2 regions of the Cytobacillus sp. FSL K6-0265 genome follow, and region 1 is predicted to be linked to the other one. Evidence: riboswitches for the same ligand, from Rfam matches in the RefSeq annotation. Region 1 holds a riboswitch; the other holds the start of a gene.

Region 1 (7,712 bases):
TACTAAAAAGGAAAAAGCTTTCTCTAAAGAAATGATAGAGAAATTAAAAATTAAAACAGCTGGTCCAGAACAAGAAGTTAAGAATTTAAGTGGTGGGAACCAACAAAAAGTGGTCTTTGGAAAATGGCTAGGAATCGATCCAACACTGTTAATTTTGGACGAACCTACACGTGGTGTCGATGTAGGAGCAAAAAAAGAGATATATACGATTATGAATGAAGAAACGATGAAGGGCCATTCCATTATTATGGTCTCATCTGAGTTGCCAGAGATACTAGGCATGTCTGATCGTATTATGGTGATTCATGAAGGGAAAGTAGCTGCCATTCTAGAAAAAACGGATGCGACTCAAGAAAAAATTATGGAAGCAGCAACAGGAGGGAACAAAGCATGAACAAAATTAGTAAAGGCATCGGCTCCATTCAAAAGCTAGGACCGGTTTTAGGTTTATTACTCATTATTATTATTTTATCGGTTATGAGTCCAAGCTTTACAACAGCTGACAATATACTTAACGTACTAAGACAAGTTTCAATTAATGCTTTAATTGCGTTTGGAATGACATTTGTTATCTTGACAGGTGGTATCGACTTATCAGTCGGTTCGATTTTAGCGCTATCTTCGGCACTGACTGCAGGTATGTTAGCAAGTGGTATGGATCCAATATTAGCCGTTCTTCTCGGTTTATTAGCAGGTGCTTTAATGGGACTTGTCAACGGTGTAATTATTGCAAAAGGTAAAGTCGCTCCTTTTATTGCAACATTAGCGACAATGACAATTTTCAGAGGGTTGACACTTGTTTATACAGAAGGTCGACCAATTACTGGATTATCTGATGCTTTTAGCTTTCAAATGATTGGTAAAGGTTATTTTCTCGGTGTACCATTTCCTGTTGTTACGATGCTGTTAGCATATTTATTTTTATACTTCTTATTAAAGAAAACAACGTTTGGTCGCGGTGTTTATGCGATTGGTGGGAATGAAGAAGCCGCTAAGCTCTCTGGTTTAAAAGTGGATCGCTTGAAAATGGGTGTTTATGCGATTTCAGGGCTGTTTGCTGCTGTAGCCGGAATTACGTTAACTTCTCGTCTTGACTCTGCACAGCCAACAGCTGGTACAAGTTACGAATTAGATGCCATTGCGGCTGTTGTACTTGGTGGGACAAGTCTTTCAGGCGGACGCGGATGGATCTTTGGTACATTAATTGGTGCTTTGATTATTGGTGTACTAAATAATGGTTTGAATTTATTAAACGTATCATCTTTCTACCAACAAGTGGTGAAGGGCGGCGTCATTCTATTAGCTGTACTAATTGATAGAAAGAAAGCTGCTTAACATATATGATTTGCAAACCTATGAAGGAGGAATACTCACATGAAAAAAATATGGAAGCTTCTAACTTTGGTTTTAGTAGTCGCTTTATTAGGTGCATGTTCATTAAATAATGGGGCTGATGATAATGAAGCAACTGGTAGTGATGAAAAAGCATCAGGTGAAAAAACAATTGGTCTATCAATTTCTACATTAAATAATCCTTTCTTTGTGACACTACGTGATAGTGCAGAAGCAAAGGCAAAAGAGCTTGGTTATGCGATTAAAACAGTAGATGCGCAAGACGACCCAGCAACACAAGTGAGTGATATTGAAGATTTAATTCAACAAGGGGTAGATTTATTAATTGTGAACCCAGCCGATTCAGCAGCGGTTGCTTCTGCCATTACATCAGCTAATAATGCAAATATCCCGGTTATTACTGTGGACAGAAGTGCTGAAGGTGGCGAAGTTGTCGCTCACGTAGCTTCTGATAATGCAGAAGGCGGTAAAATGGCAGGAGAATTTATCATTGAACAACTTGGTGGCGAAGGAAAAGTAGTAGAACTTGAAGGGATCCCTGGTTCATCGGCAGCACGTGAAAGAGGTGCAGGTTTTAACGAAGCAATTGAAGCATCTGACAATGTGGAAGTGGCAACAAAACAATCTGCGAATTTTGATCGTGCAGAAGGCTTATCAGTAATGGAAAACATCATCCAAAGCAATAATGATGTTCAAGCTGTATTTGCTCATAATGATGAAATGGCGCTTGGTGCTTATCAAGCACTAACGGCTGCTGGATTGAAAGATGTCATTGTTGTTGGATTTGACGCAACAGATGATGCCGTCGCGGCAGTAGAAGGTGGCGACATGGCAGCAACAGTCGCTCAAAAACCAGATAGAATGGGCGAGCAAGCTGTAGAAACAGCCAAAAAAGTACTCGATGGTGAAACAGTGGAAGAATTTATTCCTGTTGAGTTAGAGTTAATTAAATAAAGAAAAAGATAGTGTTTGAATGAAGCGCGTGTCGATTCTGCTTTAAGGTGGAATGAACACGTGCTTTTTTTATTTTCTAAGTGAACGCAGGTGATGGAAAAACGTGTAAAAAAATATATAGTCGCTTATTTAGAAATGAGTGTATAATTATGGTAATCATTATATTTTGTGAAGAATCGAGTGGTAGAATGATCCCTGCAAATAATTTCGGAGTTGATATGACGAACGCCGCAACGCCTTATTTTCAAGTAGTGAAGGACAATCGAATTCGGTTTGGTTTGGAGACATTCAGACAATATCCCGGTTTAGCGAAAAGCTTATTTCATCACCTATTTCCTATAGAGCAAAAGTTAGATATGACGTTTATTTCTGGTTATCAAGATATTGATAGCAATAGGGTAAGGAGAGAAAAGTTAAATTTACGTCGATTTTTCAAGATAAATAATTGGTCTAATAAAGTAGTTTGGCAAGAAGAAATGGGTTGTTATTTTGTCTATACAACGGTAAATCATGTGAAATCATCCGCGTTTTTTCGCTATACCCTTAAAATGGTTGATGGTCATACTTCGCTTTATATTTGTTTTGTGCATCGCGATTGTTTATTTTATATTAGTTCTGATGTACTGGATATTGTTGCAAATGCGCATACGATAAGGAGATTAAAAGAACTATTTCCTGAAATGTATGATACTTTCTACGAAGATGATTAATCTTCTGTGAAAATTAGCAAATAATGTTATCGTCTTCAAAAAATAAATTTCGTACTATTTACAAAAAAACTGTTATATGTATCCGTTGTCCAATGATTAAAGGATAGGAGAAAAATGATGAATATAAACAGGAAAGATTTACTTAATGCTGCATGGATTATTGGAATTTGCTTTATACTGGGATCGTGTACTATTGCTGGAGCGATTGAGAGCAATAGTTCAGTGAATGATGATTATTATGAACAACAAAGATTCAATGACAATTTTGAAAGGTTTATTGAAATACTCGAAGTGAAAGGGAATTAAATAAAAGAGCAGAAAGAAAATGCTATGACTAAAATATGGCGGTAAATTGTGCTTTACACAGGTGAAAAGAAAAAAGTAAAGTGGTGATTAGATGTCTAGCGATTTAAATAGAATAAATACCTTATTTGCCGAAAAAGCAGAATACTGGGATTTAGATGATTTACAGATTGATTATTTGAATGAAACCATTTCTTTAAAATTACTCAGTTGTCATAAACAACAGATTAAGAAAACCTACATTTTTATAAAGGAAGTGATGTCGTTCTTTGTTTATCAAGAGGCTATTGTAGGGACGATACGTTTAAATGACCGTCGTTTTACTGAGGCGAATTTATTAAGCGAAATTAGTTATCACAACAATGGTTTTGGTCATATAAAAATTGAAAGCTTAGAATCAGATCTGAAAGAAATCGAGAAATTACATGCAAAAACCAATTTCTATTTTCAAGTAAATAATAAAGACAATTTTTTCATTGAAGCCAATAGTGTGCAAATCAATGATGAACTGTTTGTAAACCTTCTTGCAGAAAGTGGAACACTTAAATATATAGACTGATGACCTTTGTACTGAGTGAAGAAAGAATGATTTTGAGATTCAGTATTGCTTTCATAAAGATTTAAAGATATGCTAGATGTAGAGACTATTATACATAATAGTAGTCTTGTAATTTCATAGAATATCCTTCGGGGCAGGGTGAAATTCCCAACCGGCGGTGATGAGGGTGACCTCTTAGTCCGTGACCCGGGCTCAGGAATGAGAACGGTGGATTTGGTGTAATTCCAAAGCCGACAGTATAGTCTGGATGGGAGAAGGATGCGTGTGTGTAAAAACGTTCAAAAACAGTTGATTTTGACGTTTATTTGGCCATGATTACTTTTCCCGTATACGTATTCGTATACGGGTTTATTTATTCATGAGTCTTTTTTAAGAATGGTGGTGATGAAATGGGATAACTATAAGTGTGAGTCGAACTTTTTTTGTAATATTCAACAAACTCTCCCGATACCGCGTCTTTGCCCCGAGCGGAAAATTCCAACTTTTATTAAAACGAACAAATCTTATACAGAGAGGTTGATCATTCTGTTTACAGGTATTATCGAAGAAATCGGTACTGTACAACGAACGATTCAGCGCGGATCTACTATTCAAATAGTGTTAAATGCTACAAAGATTATGGATGATATCCATATCGGTGATAGTATCGCTGTGAACGGCGTTTGTTTAACAGTGACCGAATTCCAACAAAGAAGTTTTACAGCAGATGTGATGCCAGAAACTTTTCATGCGACATCGCTTTCCTCATTAAAAGTAGGGAGCAAGGTGAATTTAGAAAGGGCGATGTTAGCAGGTGGACGATTTGGCGGCCATTATGTAAGCGGTCATGTGGATGAAACGAGAAAAATTCTAAAAAAACAAAGAGTAGAAAATGCGATTTATCTTTCGGTTGCCTTATCCGAGCAATATCAGCATTTAATTCTACCGAAAGGATCTGTTGCTGTTGATGGCACTTCATTAACAGTGATGGAGGTTGGGGATGGATATTTTACGATTGCGCTAATTCCTCATACAGCTGAAGAAACGGTGATTAGTGAAAAATCGGTAAATGATCCCGTTAATATTGAATATGATTTATTTGCAAAGTACGTAGTTGCCTTTACAGACACATCAAAACGTGAAAGAAATTTCCAACAGTTATTAGAGAATAATGGATTCTTAAGTTAGGAGGGAACATATGAGTCACTCAATTGAAGAAGCGATAGCTGACTTGAAAAAGGGAAAAGTGATTATCGTTTGTGATGATGAGAATCGTGAGAATGAGGGTGATTTTATCGCTGTTGCCGAGTATGCATCAGCTGAAACGATCAACTTTATGGCAACAGTGGGAAGAGGGCTTATTTGCGTGCCGATTGAGCAGTCAATCGCCAAAAAGCTAGACTTGCATCCGATGGTTACTAATAATACAGACAGTCATCAAACCGCCTTTACAGTCAGTATTGATTATAAAGAGACAACGACTGGTATAAGCGCATTTGAACGGTTTTTAACCGTAGAAAAGATGTTAGACGAAGAAACACAAGCAAAAGACTTCAATCGTCCAGGTCATATTTTCCCCCTTGTAGCGAAGGATGGTGGCGTCCTTGAGCGCTCAGGACATACGGAAGCGGCAGTTGATTTAGCGAAGTTGGCTTGTGCAAGTCCAGTCGGGATTATATGTGAAATTATGAAAGAAAATGGTGAAATGGCTAGAGTAGCAGAGTTAGAGAAAGTAGCAGAAAAATATGATTTGAAGATGATTACGATTGAACAATTAATCTCTTATAAGCAATCACAATTATTAACAAACTAATATAGGAGTGAAGTAGAATGAATACAATACTAGAAGGACATTTAATTGGTACGGGAATGAAAGTAGCCGTTGTTGTATCGCGGTTTAATGAGTTTATTACAAAAAAATTATTAGATGGCGCATTGGATAGCTTCAAGCGTCACGATGTAGCTGAGGAGGATATTACGATCGCTTGGGTACCTGGTGCGTTTGAAATTCCCCTAGCGGCAAAAAAACTCGCAGAAAGTGGCAAATACGATGCGGTCGTTGCCCTTGGAACAGTCATTAGAGGGGCCACGCCACATTTTGATTATGTGAATGCAGAGGTAGCCAAAGGAGTAGCAGCGACTTCATTGCAAACAGGCATACCAGTAATCTTTGGTGTGTTAACAACTGATTCTATTGAACAAGCGATTGAGAGAGCGGGTACAAAAGCAGGTAACAAAGGCTGGGAGGCAGCTGTTAATGCGATTGAAATGAGTAATTTCAATAAACATTTTCGTTAATAATTAATTTTCTTTGCTCCCTCTTTCTTTTTCTCGTTATAATAATATTAACGGTTATATTCACATGAATAATGGTTATAGCATGAATAGAAGTTAAATGAAGAGCCTAAAAGAGAAAGAGGGTTTATGATGAAATTAGAATTAATTAAATGTCACGGTTCGGGAAATGATTTTTTTATCATTGATGAGATGGAGCAGTCGTTTGGCTGGAGTGATAAAGAACGAGCGAACTTAACGATTAGTCTTTGTAATCGTACCAGCGAACTTGGTGCGGATGGGATTTTATTTATATTAGCAAGTGAAGATGCTGATGCGAAAATGCGAGTTTTTAATGCAGATGGTTCTGAAGCTTCCATGTGTGGTAACGGTCTTCGTTGTGTCGCGAGATATGTATGTGAGAAATTGAAAATCAAAGAGGCGACAATTGATACGATGAAAGTTACCCTTCAAGTTAGTAAAGAAGACGATATTTATAAAGATATCCCTACTTACAAGGTAGAAATTTCTCCGGTGTCTTTTGATGTTGCTACTTTGCCACTTCACATTGATCAGCATCAATTAATTAATGAAAAGATTGAAGAGCTTTCAGAAGATATCGCTTTTACTGCTCTTTCTGTTCCTAATCCCCATCTTGTGGCTATTGTCGAAAAAGAGGAGTTGCAATCAGATATTCAAGAGGAATTAAGTTTGTATGTCAACGGAGAAAATGATTACTTTCCTGATGGGGTAAATGTGAGTTTCGTCAAACCTCTTCCAGAAAGTGGCATCTTTGTTCGTACGTATGAAAGAGGAGTGGGCTTTACAAATGCATGCGGAACAGCGATGTCCGCTTCATGTTTAGTTACTTGTATGCAAAGTATCAATACCTATGAGCAACCGATTGAGGTTTATAACAACGGTGGTAAGGTCCGTTGTGTTGTTCATAAGCAAAATGATACCTTTACAATCGATCTGATTGGTAACGCCAGCTTTGTCTATCAATGTACAATTGAAGTAGATATAAATCACCCGGGGACATTTACCATCGATAGCTCAGAAGAATATATTGAAGAAATGATGCAATATGCGAAGTTACAACAAGAGGCTTCTGCTTTTTTAACCAAGCAATTAAATGCTTAAGAGCCCTTGTATGATTATTAAGAAAGAAATAAGTTTTGAACCGAAACGGCACTAAGCGTAAATAGTGTTGTTTCGGTTTTTTTGTTTTTGCATCTCAATTGCAGGTCGTTCATATGATATTTGCATTGCTATTGTAGCTTCTAAAATGACGAGTAAACCACATTTACTAAGGTTTCACTTGTGTATAGCCTTATCCTTTTAATGAATGAATAATGTTTGCGATTGTGTCATTTTTGGTTTCGAAAAAGCTTGCCATTGGACATGGATCAGTTAAACGAGACTTACTAATGTTGTCCAATGTAAAGTTCTTCCTTTGCAGTTGTTTGTCCACTTCGTCCCAATAGAGTGGGGCTGCTACAATTGCTCCTTCTCTGCCTCTTGGAGAGTAGGGCGCAATCATCGTTTTTCCTTCTGCATGTTGAATATAATCGATATAT
Region 2 (7,712 bases), 220 kb from region 1:
CAAGGTTTTTACCGAATAGTTCAGTACCTACATACTGATTTCTTTTCCATTCCAAATTTTTAACTGAGCTATGCGCTTGAGGGATATTTCTCATAAGGGAGGCCATCATAGCAAAAGTATGCTCTGCCGTAGAAATTGTGTTTCCGTCTGGTGCATTAATGACGATAATACCTCTTTTAGTTGCTGCCGGGACATCAATATTATCTACACCCACACCTGCTCTTGCAATGATCTTTAAGTTAGGCATCTCCGCCATTAATTCATCCGTTACTTTTGTAGCACTACGTACTAACAAAGCCTTAATAGTTGATAAATCAACTTCTGGATCGTCGGTTTTCTTTTGAATAATTTCGGCATTTGTGTCGTTAAGTAAAGGGTATAAGCCTTCTTCACTAATGGCATCAGCCACTAATATTTGATACATGTATGAACCCTCCTAAGTTGGTTACTTAATTATCTGATTATTTTACAAGACGAATATTATTCTGTCAATTGGATTTATTGTTTGTGTTTAAAATGGAAACGCTTTAATGTAATAAAATAAAACGATCTTCGAGGGAAGAAAATTTTTATCTATTGAGGACAGATGTCCATAATGGAGGGAATGTTTTTAATTCAAGATATGTACGATTTTAGGCTTCACAAATGAATTGTTTTTCAGTATAATGAAGTTGTCAAATAAATATGGTCTATCTTCGGGGCAGGGTGAAATTCCCGACCGGCGGTGATAAGTATTGAATACTTTAAGCCCGCGAGCCTAAAAGTGGAGTGCAATTAGCATGAAGCGTTTGTATTGGGCAGGATTTGGTGAGAATCCAAAGCCGACAGTAAAGTCTGGATGGGAGAAGATGGAGGTTCTGCTAACGTTCAAAGTGTGCACTACACGAACGTTTATTAAGAATGTCTTTGTTCAATTCTCCCTCAAGTTTACTTGAGGGTTTTATTTTGCAAAGACGCTTATTTGCTGAACTTTCTTCTATAGGAGAGATAGCCTAAAAGGAGAGAGGAAAAATTGAAGAAGTTAAATGTCAAAGCTTTTGTTGCAATTGGTATGTTAAGTAGTATTGCGTATATTCTTATGTTGTTAAACTTTCCATTACCACCGTTTCCGAACTTTTTGATGATTGACTTTAGTGATATTCCTGCTTTAGTGGCTGCATTAATATTTGGTCCGATTGCGGGAATACTGGTCGAATTGTTTAAAAATGTGTTGGATTATTTTATGACTGGAAGCGCTACTGGCGTACCTGTTGGTCATATTGCTAACTTTGTCGCAGGATTATTATTTATTTTGCCGACCTATTATGTTTATACAAAGATGAAATCCAAAAAAGGCATGACCATAGGGTTAATAATTGGCACAAGTGTAATGGCTGTATCCATGAGTTTGCTAAATTATTTCGTCTTTTTACCAGCCTATACAATGTTTTTAAATATGCCCGCAATGTCAGGACCAGAAATGCGTTCAACTGCAGTCATGTTTATTCTACCTTTTAACTTTATTAAAGGGATTTTAATGGCATCGGTATTTATGCTTGTATTTGTTAAGATGGGTAATTGGATTAATAAACAAAGATCATTAAATACGATTGCTTAATTTATAAAGGAGGCATCTAACTTTGAAAAGTTGGATGCCTTTTAATATATAAACATATGCCGCTTAAATAGAATGGCTACTTATCCATTGTTTCACCATTTGAAAAGCACAAATAGACTCATGGGCAACTTTCGATCACTATTATTTAAACTTTTAGCTAAAGAATAGAAAAGCCCACTGGTTTCATTTAGAAGAAGGATCTTTATTCGCATTAAAAAACGAACAAACCCGTGAATAATAGGATTTGTCCGTTTTCTTGTTTTGATAATTAGATTTTTGTTCTATTCGTATTTTAACGGGTCACCATCAAAGGCATCGTCTGCGACTTTGATTGAGTCTGTTGGACAGCCTTCAAATGCATCCATCATATCTTCTATAAGAACATCAGGAATTTCTACAATTCCTTCATTATCATCTAATGTTACAAATGCGATGCCCTCATCATCATAATCATAAATGTCTGGAGCTGCCGCACCACATGCGCCACAAGCAATACATGTTTCTTTGTCAACAATTGTATACTTCGCCATGGAATAACCTCCTATTTAAAATCTTTTTCATGTTAAAGCACGAAAATATCTGCCGAAACACTTACCACATGTTCTATTGTAAATCTGTCTTGTAAACATTTCAATAAAAATCTACCATCTAGAATAGTCTATGGTGGGACTTTTCAAGTTGTTCATGAGGAAAAATTGACTGATATTATCACGTATATAACGGTTTCATGATACAATAAAATTCAACAAAAAAAATTAAAATAATGTCGAAAAAATCTGCAAATTCATCACGAAAATGCTATTCTAAAAACTAATTAGTCATAATAAAGGGGAGAGAAATGTGAGTGTTATTCAGAAATTGGTCTTATTTTGTCTAAAATCAATTGAGAATCAGAGAACGGCTTATGCCATTTTACATTTGCTTAATGGCAAAAAGTCATCTCAAACAATACAAGATGCTCATTTATTTCACTTGAAGCAATACTTTCATGTATTACCCCATTTGACAAGAGAGGAATTTAACCAAATATTAGATTTTCTTATTGAGGAGAATTATGTTACTTGTCTCAATGAGGGGACTTATCGAATAACGGAAAAAGGGGATATATATATCCAAGTGCATGCGGAACCAATCCTCCCTATATATCTCAATGGCTGGTCATATAATCGAATGGACAAATTATTTTGGGAGCGTCTTTCTCTTATGGTTCAAGTGATTTCTAACCTAGTCGCATATAACGGGAGGTATCTCCCAATTCAAAATAATAAACCTCATCTTGATTGGATAAAAAACTTTATTCAAAGAAATAGATTCAATCGCTATGAGTTGGCAACACAATTGTTTAAGGAGTTACAACATCTTTTTACGAATAAAAAAATAGACCCTCTAATTCTTATACTAAGGTTAACAGGAAGTAAGCGAATTGGCTTAACGGCACATCAGGCAGCTGAACAGTTACAAATGTCAGTGTTAACCTATCATTTACATTTTACAAATGTGATTCACATGATTTTAACTGAAGTAAAAGGAAATAAGACTTCTTATCCTTTACTCGAGCAATTATTAGAGACAGAAGAGAAAAATGAGTGGATACACCTAACACAATCAACAAGAAAAACAGCTATTTATTTAAATCAAGGATACGATATTGAGGATATTATTAAAATAAGAAAATTAAAACAAGGAACAATTGAAGACCATATTGTGGAATTGGCCATCATTGATTCGTCATTTGATATAGATATATATGTCCCACCAGAAGTGCAAAGAAACATTATGAAAACTTCAACAAATGGAATAAAACAGTTAAAATATATCCGTCAATCCGTTCCCGAAGCAAGCTATTTTCAGATACGGCTTGTACTAGCTAAACATAAAAGTGCGGTGAGCGTATGATGAAACATTTACTGAGAGAAAAATTTGGTTATACGTCTTTTAGAGATGGACAAGAAGAAACAATAAAAGCGGTATTGGCTGGTAAGCATACGTTAGCCATGCTTCCAACTGGTTCTGGGAAGTCATTATGTTATCAACTTCCTACATATATGCTTCCAGGTGCAACTTTAATTATTTCTCCACTTCTCTCCTTAATGCAGGATCAAGTAGACCAATTACTATTGATAGGGGAAAAACGGGCAATTGCATTTAATTCTTTTTTAAATTACCAAAAAAAAATGTCTGCACTTAAAAACTTGCACCAGTATAAGTTTATTTTTACTTCACCTGAAATGCTACAATCAAAATTATTCATGGAGAGATTAAGTGAGATTAATATTACATTACTTGTTATCGATGAAGCGCATTGTATTTCTCAATGGGGCCATGATTTTCGACCGGACTATTTAGCGATCGGCACTGTAATGGAAGACTTAGGGAATCCGCCTATATTGGCGTTAACGGCTACAGCAACTGATAGGGTGAAACAAGATATTAAGCAATCTTTAAATATGCAAAACAGTATTGATATTCTTTATTCAGTTGACCGACCAAATATCTCTTTACATGTTGAGAAAGTCGGAAGTTATCAAGAGAAAATAGATGTGTTAATTAAGAGGGTTAGCGCATTACACGGTCCAGGTATTATTTATTTTTCTAGTAAAAAAACGGCTGAAATTTGTGCCCAATCATTAAAAGAGAATGGTATAAAAAGAGTGAGCATTTATCATGGTGGATTGAATCATGAAGAAAGAATACTTATTCAGCAACAATATATCCATAACCAACTAGATGTGATATGTGCAACAAGTGCATTTGGTATGGGAATTAATAAAGAAAATATTCGTTATGTTATCCATTTTCATATGCCGATGAATATGGAATCGTATTTACAGGAACTTGGTAGAGCTGGGAGAGATGGCCAAGCTAGTCTTGCTTTATTGTTATATGCACCTTTTGATGAGCAGCTACCAAGGCAGTTGGTAGAAACCGAACTAATTAACGATAGCCAAATGGAAAAATTACGCCAATTCTTTTTAGAAGACTCCCTAAGGTGGTGGGAGTTGGAAAAATATGAAGAGGAAATTATAGCAATTGCTAATCTTAGTGAAACATCTATGCGATTATTAAAGGATTTTCATCGTAATGCTATCCTTCATCATAAGGAGGCGACTTCCTTAGATGAACTAAAGGAGATGATGAATAAACAATTGCAGCTTAAATTTGAAGCCATTCATACTGTTTATCAATATATTCATATGTCCACATGTAGACGAGAAAAAATCTTACAATATTTTGGTGAACAACCGACAATAAATATAGTAGAATGCTGCGATCATTGTAATGGTAGCAACTATCCTAATTTGCAAGCTGAAAAGCGTGAAACAATGCCTGAATATGAAAATTGGGAAGAGATTTTGCAAGAAATTTTATTAAGTGAGACTTCGAAAAATGAAGAGTAAGTATGAAGAAACCATCCGTTTATTATCCGATAAAGAATTAAGATTTCATTTATATTTAACACAAGTATTATTGCTATTTATTGCACTAGTTATTGGTCTATTTCTTTTTCATTCTTGGCACTCTTTTTTTGCGCTATTTCAATGGGATGGACCATCTATTATGATTGGTCTATTATCAGGATTAATCATTGTAATTCTTGATATAATTGGGATGAGAACGCTCCCTCCTTCCTATTATAATGATGGCGGGGTAAATAAAAGGATATTCAGCTCACTATCACCAGTCCAAATCATAGTGATTACATTAATAATTGCCTTTAGTGAGGAAGTGTTATTTAGAGGTGTGCTGCAAACTCATTTTGGATTGATAATGACTAGTGTGATATTTGCTCTTGTTCATTATCGTTATTTATTTCAATGGTTCTTATTTATAAATGTCGTTTTATTGAGTTTCTTCATTGGTTGGATATATGAAATAACAGGTAATTTGTTAGCGACAATTATCATGCACTTTATTATTGATTGTTTATTGGGGTTATATATCTATAAAAGTCAAAGAGCAGGAAGGGAAGATAGATGAATAAAGAGGCATCGTATCGGGAGAAGGCAAAGAGAGATCGCCAAAGATTACAAAAAGCCAACTTAAATGATGAGTTGGTGATGGCGGAAATCAGCAGTACAAGAGAAGAAAAACAAACATTTGAAAAAAAATTAGACTACCCACTGATTCGTTTACTTGCTGCATTTTTTATTATGGTTCCAATAGTGGCTTTGTCTGTTTATTATCTTGTTCCTATGCTAGCTGAACAGTCTTCAACATCAGCTGAAAAAGAGGATTTTGAAACTGTCGGAATATCAAATAACAATAATAACGGTTCATCACAAGAGGTTGCAGCCGTCCCTGATGATAAAGAAGATCAAGAAAAGGAGAACGAAGCTGAAGAAGCAAAATTGAAAGAACAAGAAGAAGCAGAAAGGAAGAAACAAGAAGAGGAAGAACGTAAAAAACAAGAAGAAGCCGAAAAGAAAGCGAAAGAAGAAGCAGCGCAAAAAGAAAAGGAAAAGGCAGAAAAAAAAGCACGGGAAGAAGCTGAACAAAAAGAGAAGGCATTAGCGGAACAAAAGGCGAAAGAAGAGGAAGAAAAAAAACAAGCAACAAAAGTTGTGCAGCATACGGTTCAATCACAAGAAACAATGTATAGAATCGCCATGAACTATTATAAGTCACCAGATGGGATTGCTAAAATTAAGGCTGCTAATAATTTACCATCTGAAGAAATATACGTTGGCCAAGTATTAAAGATTCCACTCGACTAGTCATGAATCCACTCCTCCAATCATATACTGTGGGCAAGCATAGCTATGACTGGGGGGAGTTCGATGGAACCGGCAATTAATCAACTGGATGAACGAACAGATCAAGCAACGAGACAAATGCTTCAAAAAGTAGTTGAGAGAAAAGCGAAATATGATCTATTGAAAGAGTGGCATTTGGTTATTATGTGGCTAGTTGTATTTCTAACATTTGCTTATGTCATCTTTGTGTATTATCAATTTTATTTACCTTATTCCTATTCTTTTGCTTCTGTTTTTTCTGTTTATATTAATCAACCATTCAATTTATATAGCATGGTAACTTTGATTGGGCTTTATGGATATATGGTCGTATTACAAAAGAAGCGCGATAAAGCTGAAAAAGAATATCATGCACTTAGATGCGAGATCATCGATAAGAGTAAAGACTTGTGGAAAAAAGAGGATGAGTGGAAAAACCGGCATCATGTATTTAATATGATGAAGAAAAATTATGATATTAATTTGTTTCATGAGAACAAATAATCATCATCGATGCATAGGGCGTAATGGCATTTTACTTGTTCTTTGGTAACAATTAAGAAACAGAGAACTTAAGGGGAAATAGATAACTATAACGCACCCCATTTTGTGATTGCATTGTAGGAATCGAAGAACTTGTTACAAAGGTACACAGTCGAGAACCCGCCATCACAACGGCAATTGGTCAAGCTCACAAGAAGTATTAAGTTTGTAGAAACGAGATAAGTCATATTTAGGTTGTTCGTTTTTAGAGCATCCTTTTTTTAGTTTTTTTGACTAACTTATATATTCGTACATATAAGAAGAGGTGGAGTCATGTATATTCTATTAGCGGGTGTTTTCCTGTTTATTTTCGTTGGAGTCGTCGTTTATATGTATAAGGAGGCACATAAAGATACACTTGAAGTGAGAAAGGTGGCAATACAAGGTGTACCAGGAAGTCTTGCAGGATTAAACATTTTTTTTATTTCTGATATCCATCGTAGAGAGCTATCCGAAAAGTTGATTCAAGTTGTTAAAGATAAAAAGGTAGACATCGTTTGCATTGGGGGAGATTTAACAGAAAAGGGAGTACCTTTGGCGAGGACGAAACGGAATATAGAAAAGCTTGTATCTATTGCTCCGACTTACTTTGTATGGGGGAATAATGATTATGAGGTGGATTTTCATGAGCTAGATGCATTGCTATTAGATCTCGGAGTGAAAATCCTTGATAATTCAGCAGTCAGTTTTGAAGGTTCAGATGGTGAACGTATCGTGTTACTCGGAACAGATGATTTTAGTAGGGAAAGAGATCGGATTGATCTGGCCATTGAGGATGCTGGGAATGGCTGTCGTATTCTCATGAGCCATGATCCTGGTATTGTGGACTATTTATTACC

What was found. Region 1 has a riboswitch for FMN ahead of ribE (riboflavin synthase). Riboswitches for the same ligand answer to the same signal wherever they lie in the genome.
Region 2: it holds a riboswitch for FMN, as region 1 does, so the genes downstream of both, MHH73_RS14375 (ECF transporter S component) here and ribE (riboflavin synthase) in region 1, are expected to answer to the same signal.

The regions. Positions count from the first base shown of each region.
Region 1 covers NZ_JBBOPE010000001.1:2,622,679-2,630,390, reverse strand. Annotated here, with positions in the region: gene MHH73_RS13250 (sugar ABC transporter ATP-binding protein) at 1-394, shown strand, start outside; gene MHH73_RS13245 (ABC transporter permease subunit) at 391-1,335, shown strand; gene rbsB (ribose ABC transporter substrate-binding protein RbsB) at 1,375-2,307, shown strand; gene MHH73_RS13235 (hypothetical protein) at 2,457-3,017, shown strand; gene MHH73_RS13230 (hypothetical protein) at 3,135-3,323, shown strand; gene MHH73_RS13225 (YxiG family protein) at 3,415-3,879, shown strand; FMN riboswitch at 4,000-4,142, shown strand; gene ribE (riboflavin synthase) at 4,405-5,046, shown strand; partial or broken gene ribB (3,4-dihydroxy-2-butanone-4-phosphate synthase) at 5,057-5,647, shown strand; gene ribH (6,7-dimethyl-8-ribityllumazine synthase) at 5,689-6,156, shown strand; gene dapF (diaminopimelate epimerase) at 6,286-7,275, shown strand; gene ligD (DNA ligase D) at 7,466-7,712, opposite strand, start outside.
Region 2 covers NZ_JBBOPE010000001.1:2,846,140-2,853,851, reverse strand. Annotated here, with positions in the region: gene serA (phosphoglycerate dehydrogenase) at 1-424, opposite strand, end outside; FMN riboswitch at 688-854, shown strand; gene MHH73_RS14375 (ECF transporter S component) at 1,013-1,597, shown strand; gene MHH73_RS14370 (ferredoxin) at 1,879-2,127, opposite strand; gene MHH73_RS14365 (helix-turn-helix domain-containing protein) at 2,438-3,493, shown strand; gene MHH73_RS14360 (RecQ family ATP-dependent DNA helicase) at 3,493-4,995, shown strand; gene MHH73_RS14355 (CPBP family intramembrane glutamic endopeptidase) at 4,985-5,575, shown strand; gene MHH73_RS14350 (LysM peptidoglycan-binding domain-containing protein) at 5,572-6,312, shown strand; gene MHH73_RS14345 (YpbF family protein) at 6,376-6,834, shown strand; gene MHH73_RS14340 (metallophosphoesterase) at 7,147-7,712, shown strand, end outside.